DNA from 2 places in the Viridibacillus sp. NPDC096237 genome. Region 2 is predicted to be linked to the other one. Evidence: predicted binding sites of a transcription regulator. Region 2 holds the regulator's gene; the other holds the start of a gene.
The links. Region 2 encodes NrdR, which represses ribonucleotide reductase genes. Its sites were predicted from a motif close to AACACNATATATNGTGTT; they were not measured.
Positions count from the first base shown of each region.

Region 1: ACQKMD_RS11595 (vitamin B12-dependent ribonucleotide reductase) is a predicted target of NrdR. The motif match lies at 1,936-1,953, and genes of this name have one in related genera.

Region 1 is NZ_JBNNTI010000018.1:24,488-27,921, forward strand. It holds gene ACQKMD_RS11580 (AAA family ATPase) at 1-379, opposite strand, end outside; gene ACQKMD_RS11585 (rhodanese-like domain-containing protein) at 487-867, opposite strand; gene ACQKMD_RS11590 (lipoate--protein ligase family protein) at 972-1,805, shown strand; gene ACQKMD_RS11595 (vitamin B12-dependent ribonucleotide reductase) at 1,981-3,434, shown strand, end outside.
Region 2 is NZ_JBNNTI010000007.1:5,638-9,071, reverse strand. It holds gene coaE (dephospho-CoA kinase) at 1-215, shown strand, start outside; gene ACQKMD_RS06455 (glyceraldehyde-3-phosphate dehydrogenase) at 349-1,371, shown strand; gene nrdR (transcriptional regulator NrdR) at 1,616-2,083, shown strand; gene ACQKMD_RS06445 (replication initiation and membrane attachment family protein) at 2,107-3,434, shown strand, end outside.

The DNA.
Region 1 (3,434 bases), on a different contig from region 2:
ATTCTGAATCGGAGCGGAATACAGGTATATTAGTAATAGCTACTTCATAATCAGGGAAGTAGATTAAAGAATTACTAAATGTCTTGATTGATTTCAACTTATTATCTAATTGATCTTCTGCGACAGAATTTAAGACAATACTAGGTAATGCAGCATATATATAACTCAAATTTTCGTAGCGGATTAATTCTTTGTCCATCATTTCAAGTAAATGATGATGAAATTGTGAATTATTCAGTTCGACAGTCACACCACGAAAATTGCATAGGTGTACTTCATTTAATTTTTTTGAGATGCGTTCAAAAACCTCTGATACATCTGCATAGTTAGGGATATCGGGTCGTAAATCTTCGTGAAAAGTATATAAGAATTTTGTCATTATATCCTCCTTTATAGACGTAGCTATAAGCATGTATAATTAAGAAAAAAGAGAGCCATTTCTGTTTAATATAGAAATGACTCTTTTTATTTGCAACGTAATCAACTTTATTTCACTTTGATTTTGCCTGTCCAATTTTTATATCCACCTTGTAATTGGTATACTTGATCATAGCCTTTTTTCTTTAATAACATAGCGGCACGTGCACTACGGCCTGCATTTTGGCAATACAAGTAAACAGGTTTGTCTGGGCGAATTTCTTTATGACGTTGACGAAGTTGTGAGGTTGGGACGTTACGAGCGCCTAGAATATGACCACTGTCAAACTCTTTAGGCTCACGCACATCTATTAATTGTGCTTTACGATAACCCTCAATAAATTCTTCTTGTGTTAAAGTTGTAACTGCTTTTTTGAAACGAAGAGCGTTCACTAAAGCGTATACAATTACCACAAATAAAACAATTGCTAATGTATATAACCAACTCAAATCGTCTTACCCCTTTCTATCTACAGTAATATTATAAAAGAACATCTAGCGATAGTCCAATGAGTTTGTTAAAATAGATAAGTTGATTATAAGGAGGAGACCAAATGAAAACAACATGGTATTTTATTAATTCAGGTCCGTGTAGCCCTGCATTCAATATGGCATTAGATGAAGCGCTCCTACATTGGCATAGTAAAGGTTTAATTCCACCAGTAATACGATTTTACGAATGGAATCCAGCAACACTTTCTATTGGTTATTTTCAACGTGCTGAAAAAGATATTGATTTTGAACAATTACATAAATTAAATTTAGGGTTTGTTCGTCGTCCGACTGGAGGGCGTGCAGTTTTACATGAGCATGAATTAACATATAGCATTATCGTTAATGAAGACTACCCAGATATGCCTAAAACGGTAACAGAAGCTTACCGAGTATTAAGTGAAGGCTTATTACTAGGCTTCAGAAACTTAGGGTTAGATGCATATTTTTCAATCCCTGATTCAGAAGAAAAACGAGCAGACTTGAAAACACCGAAGAGTGCAGTTTGTTTTGATGCACCAAGTTGGTATGAATTGGTAGTAGAAGGTAAAAAGGTAGCGGGTAGTGCGCAGACGCGTAAAGAAGGTGTCATTTTACAACATGGAGCAATCTTAATTGATCTCGATGATGAAAAATTGATCTCCCTTTTTAAATTCCCATCAGAAGCTTCAAAAGAACGCATGCGCAAACATTTACCACAAAAAGCGGTGGCTATTAATCAGCTAGCTCAAAAACCTGTCGATGTTGAAACGTGTATATCTGCTTTCCACAAAGGATTTGAGGACGGATTAGACATTGAACTTGTACCTTACACATTGACTGATGAACAATTGGATTTTGTTAATAATTTAGCTAAAACGCGCTATGAAAGTGATGAATGGAATTTTAGAAAATAGTAGTCTTTTTGACTTATTTTAGTTTGATGGAAATTGAAAAATCGCTTCCAATGTTGTTAAATCAACATTTTGCTCAGAATCACCCTATTTGCTTTTCTTATCAATATATAGTATCGTAATGTCTTGAATAAACACCATATGTAGTGTTTAATGCGCGATTTAAATAGGGAGGCGAATGATAATGGTACTTGCTTCACAGCATCATAATCAGACGATTAATGTACAACAACTAAACAATGATATTCAACAATTTCCACAAGTTCATGCCATCACAGAGGACATGCATATAACACATAAAGGTGTGTCTCGCTTAGTCATGATCGACCGTTATTCTTTTAAAGATACAGAAAAGAAAACGCTAAAAGCAGGAGATTTTGTTGTTTTAACGGTCAAAGCTGACCCTAAATTCCCAGCACGTGGTCTTGGTTATATCGTTTCAGTTAACTCAGAAAAGAAAACAGCAGAAGTGCTGATTGAAGCAGATTATAGAAGTGCTATTGATGATGATGCTGAACAACAAACAGGTATTGTCACACGTTCTTTAGACGTTATAGAAAAGCCTCTTGAAGTCTATTATGAGCAAATTGCAAAACGTAATGCAACTGGCCTAGCAGCCGTTGAAAAAACAGCAGAGAAACGCCAAGAATGGTATGAGAAATTTTACGAGCAATTAGTGAAGTTAAACTTTATTCCAGCGGGACGTGTTATTTACGGAGCAGGCGCAGGAACAGATGTTACTTACTTTAACTGTTACGTAATGCCATTTGTAGCAGATTCTCGTGAAGGCATTAGTGATCACCGTAAACAAGTAATGGAAATTATGAGTCGCGGTGGTGGTGTAGGAACAAATGGTTCTACATTACGTCCGCGAAATACGCTAGCTCGTGGTGTTAATGGTAAATCATCAGGATCAGTGTCATGGTTAGATGATATTGCAAAGCTAACTCATCTTGTTGAACAAGGTGGATCACGTCGTGGTGCACAAATGATTATGTTAGCTGATTGGCATCCGGACATTATTGAATTTATCATTTCAAAAATGCAAAATCCTCGTATTTTACGTTTTTTAATCGAAAATACAACGGATGAAACAATCCAACGTCTAGCACAAGAAAAACTGAAATTTAAACCCTTAACACAACAAGAAGAAGCGATGTATCAAGGTATCACTAACTATAAAACAATCCCAGGTGTCGGTGGTTTTAATGAAGCGATTATTCGCGACGCTGAAACGAAATTACGCGACGGTGGAACATACAGCGTGCATAACTCTGAATTCCTAACTGGTGCAAATATTTCTGTTACAATCACAAATGAATTCATGGAAGCTGTAGAAGCTGACGCTGAATTTGATTTACGATTCCCAGCGGTTGAATCATATAATGCAGAAGAAATGAAAGTTTATAACGATACATGGCATGAAGTCGGTGATGTTCGTGAATGGGCAGAAATGGGACATGCTGTACGCACATACCGCAAAGTGAAAGCTCGTGAACTTTGGAACTTGATTAATATCTGTGCTACTTACTCAGCAGAACCAGGTATTTTCTTCATCGACAATGCAAACGACATGACAAATGCAAAAGCATACGGTCAAAAAGTTGTAGCTACTAATCCGTGTGGTGAACA
Region 2 (3,434 bases):
TTTTAGTTGTATCTGTCACAGAAGAAACACAATTACGGCGTTTAATGGAACGTAATAATTTATCTGAAAAAGAAGCTAAGGCGAGAATTAGTTCTCAACTACCGTTATCTGAAAAGGAAAAAGGTGCTGATGCAGTTATTTATAATAATGAATCGCTCAAGTCAACGAGTGAGCAATTGCATAAAATATTACGTAAGTGGAATGTGATTGAATGATGTATTTCGGAAAAATCAGAATTTACAAACTTTTAAATGTTCATCATAATAGGTTTTACTTTCTTGAAAATGTGTTATACTAATTTTCGAATTAATAAAATAAGTATAACGCAGTTACAGGAGGATATTATTCATGACAGTTTCTATTGCTATTAACGGATTTGGCCGCATTGGTCGCATGGTGTTCCGTCAAGCGATACTTCAAGATGATTTAAATATTGTTGCAATTAATGCTAGTTACCCAGCTGAAACGTTAGCACATTTGATTAAGTATGACACAAATCACGGGAAATTTGATGGGGACGTACAATTTGAAGAAAAAGCCCTAATCATAAATGGCAAACGTGTTGAACTTATTAGTGAACGTGATCCGTTGAACTTACCTTGGAAAGAAATGAATGTTGATATCGTTATCGAAGCAACAGGTAAATTCAATGCTCGTGAAAAAGCAGCATTGCATCTAGAAGCAGGAGCTAAAAAAGTTATTTTAACAGCACCTGGGAAAAATGAAGATGTAACAATTGTAATGGGTGTTAATGACGAAAAATTAGACCTTACAAAACATGATGTAATTTCAAATGCAAGCTGTACTACAAACTGTCTTGCGCCAGTTGCTAAGGTATTAAATGATACTTTTGGAATTGACAATGGCTTAATGACAACTGTACATTCATATACAAATGATCAAAAAAATATTGATAATCCACATAAAGACTTACGTCGTGCTCGTGCGTGTGCTGCTTCAATTATTCCTACTTCAACAGGAGCTGCTAAAGCTCTAACTCTAGTATTACCAGAACTAGAAGGTAAGTTACATGGTATGGCACTTCGCGTTCCAACTCCAAACGTCTCATTAGTAGACTTAGTAGTAGATTTAAACAGAGATGTCACGGTTGAAGAAGTGAATGAAGCGTTTAAAGCAGCATCTGCTGGTTCACTAAAAGGAATTTTAGATTTCACAATGGAACCTTTGGTATCAGTAGATTACAATACAAACCCAGCTTCAGCTACGATTGATGGTTTAACTACAATGGTAATCGGTACTCGTAAAGTAAAAGTACTTGCTTGGTACGATAACGAATGGGGTTATTCAACTCGAGTAGTAGATTTAACGAGAAAAGTTGCAGCTGCACTTAAGGCGTCTGTAAACGCTTAAATTTAATATAATAGAGCCCTTTCTAGTAATGTACTAGAAAGGGTTTTTTGATTTAAGATTAGACAAAATAGCATATAAATGATGAACATATGTCTGTTTTTTCTGTTTTTATCGACCCTATATTGTCCTAAAACAGTATCTTTATCATGCATCAGAGAATTTCCACTGCATTTTTTCGATTTTTTAAGGCATTATTTGATATAATAGATAAACTAAAATGTTTTGCAATCAGGAGAGAAAAAATATGAAATGTCCAGCATGTCAGTTTAATGGAACAAAAGTTATTGACTCAAGACCGGTAGATGACAATAAGGCAATCCGTAGGCGTCGAGAATGTGAGTCATGTGCATATCGTTTTACTACGTTTGAAAAAGTTGAAGAAATGCCATTAATTGTTGTGAAAAAAGATGGTTCACGGGAGGAATTTAGCCGTGAAAAAGTTTTGCGAGGCCTTATTCGAGCATGTGAAAAACGCCCGGTAGCCCTTAATGAATTAGAGGAATTAGTATTTGCTATAGAACAAGATCTACGTAGAATTGGTAATTCAGAAGTGAAGACAGAAGACGTCGGTGAAATGATTATGGATCGCCTAGCAAAAATTGACGAAGTATCTTATGTAAGATTTGCTTCTGTATATCGTCAATTTAAAGATATTAATGTCTTTATTGACGAATTAAAAGAATTAATAGAAAGACAATCCGATGACAAATAAATGTGATATGGAGGACGGTGATCGTGGTGCATTTATATAAAGAAATACAGCCCGTTGATCGATTGTCCATTCGAATGCCATTTCCTGTATCGAGCTATGATCGCCAGCTTATTACACTGCTATATCAGCCGTTAATAGGTGTTGAACCCATTAGCTTATATTTCATGCTTTGGGCTGAGGGGGAAAGTGCGACTGAAGCCGAAATATCACATTACCATTTGATGAATTCGCTTGACATGCCGATTGCTAAAATTTTCGAGTCACGCATAGCGTTAGAAGCTATTGGTTTAATGCGCACTTGGCGTAAGGATTCCGAGGGTGTACGCTCGTTTATGTACGACGTATTGCCCCCCTTAGAAGCATCAGCTTTTTTTAATGATCCATTATTATCAATGTTTTTATTTAGCAAAATTGGTGAACAAGCCTATAGACAATTGCGCCAACGTTTTGTTCAAAAAGGTCCATCAAATGATGGCTATCAGGAAGTGTCACGAACATTTACAGATGTTTATCGTCCTGTGCAGCATCATTTACCATCCTTTGCGAATGAGCAAACAGTTGAGGAAAAAGAGAAGCCTAAAGAACTACCATTTAACTATGAGGATTTTGATTTTTCTTTACTTAGAGCTGGATTGTCAGAACAACTTGTACCATCTTCAGCACTTACTGCTGAAGCGAATGCAACGATTGCGAAGCTAGCTTTTTTATATAATTTAACACCATTAGATATGCAGAAAGTTGTTATGCTCGCTTTAGATGATCATATGATATTATCCGAGTCAAGGCTAAAGAAATCAGCAGCTGATTATTATAAATTGACTGTTTCTACAGAACCACCTGCTATGCAACATGCTTTCCAATCAGTAGTTAAAGAAGTAGAGAAAAAGAGTACAAAAGAGCAAGTTGTACAGTCGAAGGAAGAATTATTGATTCATTATCTAGAAACAACTGCTCCAATTGATGTCTTACGTGATATTGCTGATGGAAAAGAACCAATCCCTGCTGATATTCAGCTTGCCCAAAACCTTGTCCTCCAATATCAAATGCCTATAGGTGTTGTAAATGCCTTACTTCAGTATGTTCTTTTACGTACAGATATGAAGTTAACGAAAAATTATGTCGAAAAGATCGCATCGCATTGGATGCGAAAAGGTGTGAAAACGGCGAAAGAAGCAATGGATTTAGCGCGTAAAGAGCATAAGCAATATATGGAATGGAAAACAGCTGAGCAAAAACCAGTGGCGAAAAAACGCTATAGTGGTGGGCGAGAAGAAAAAGTACCTGACTGGTTTAATAAAAATAAAGAAAAGAAACAGAAAAAAGAAGTTACTATAAAAGAAACATCAAAAGA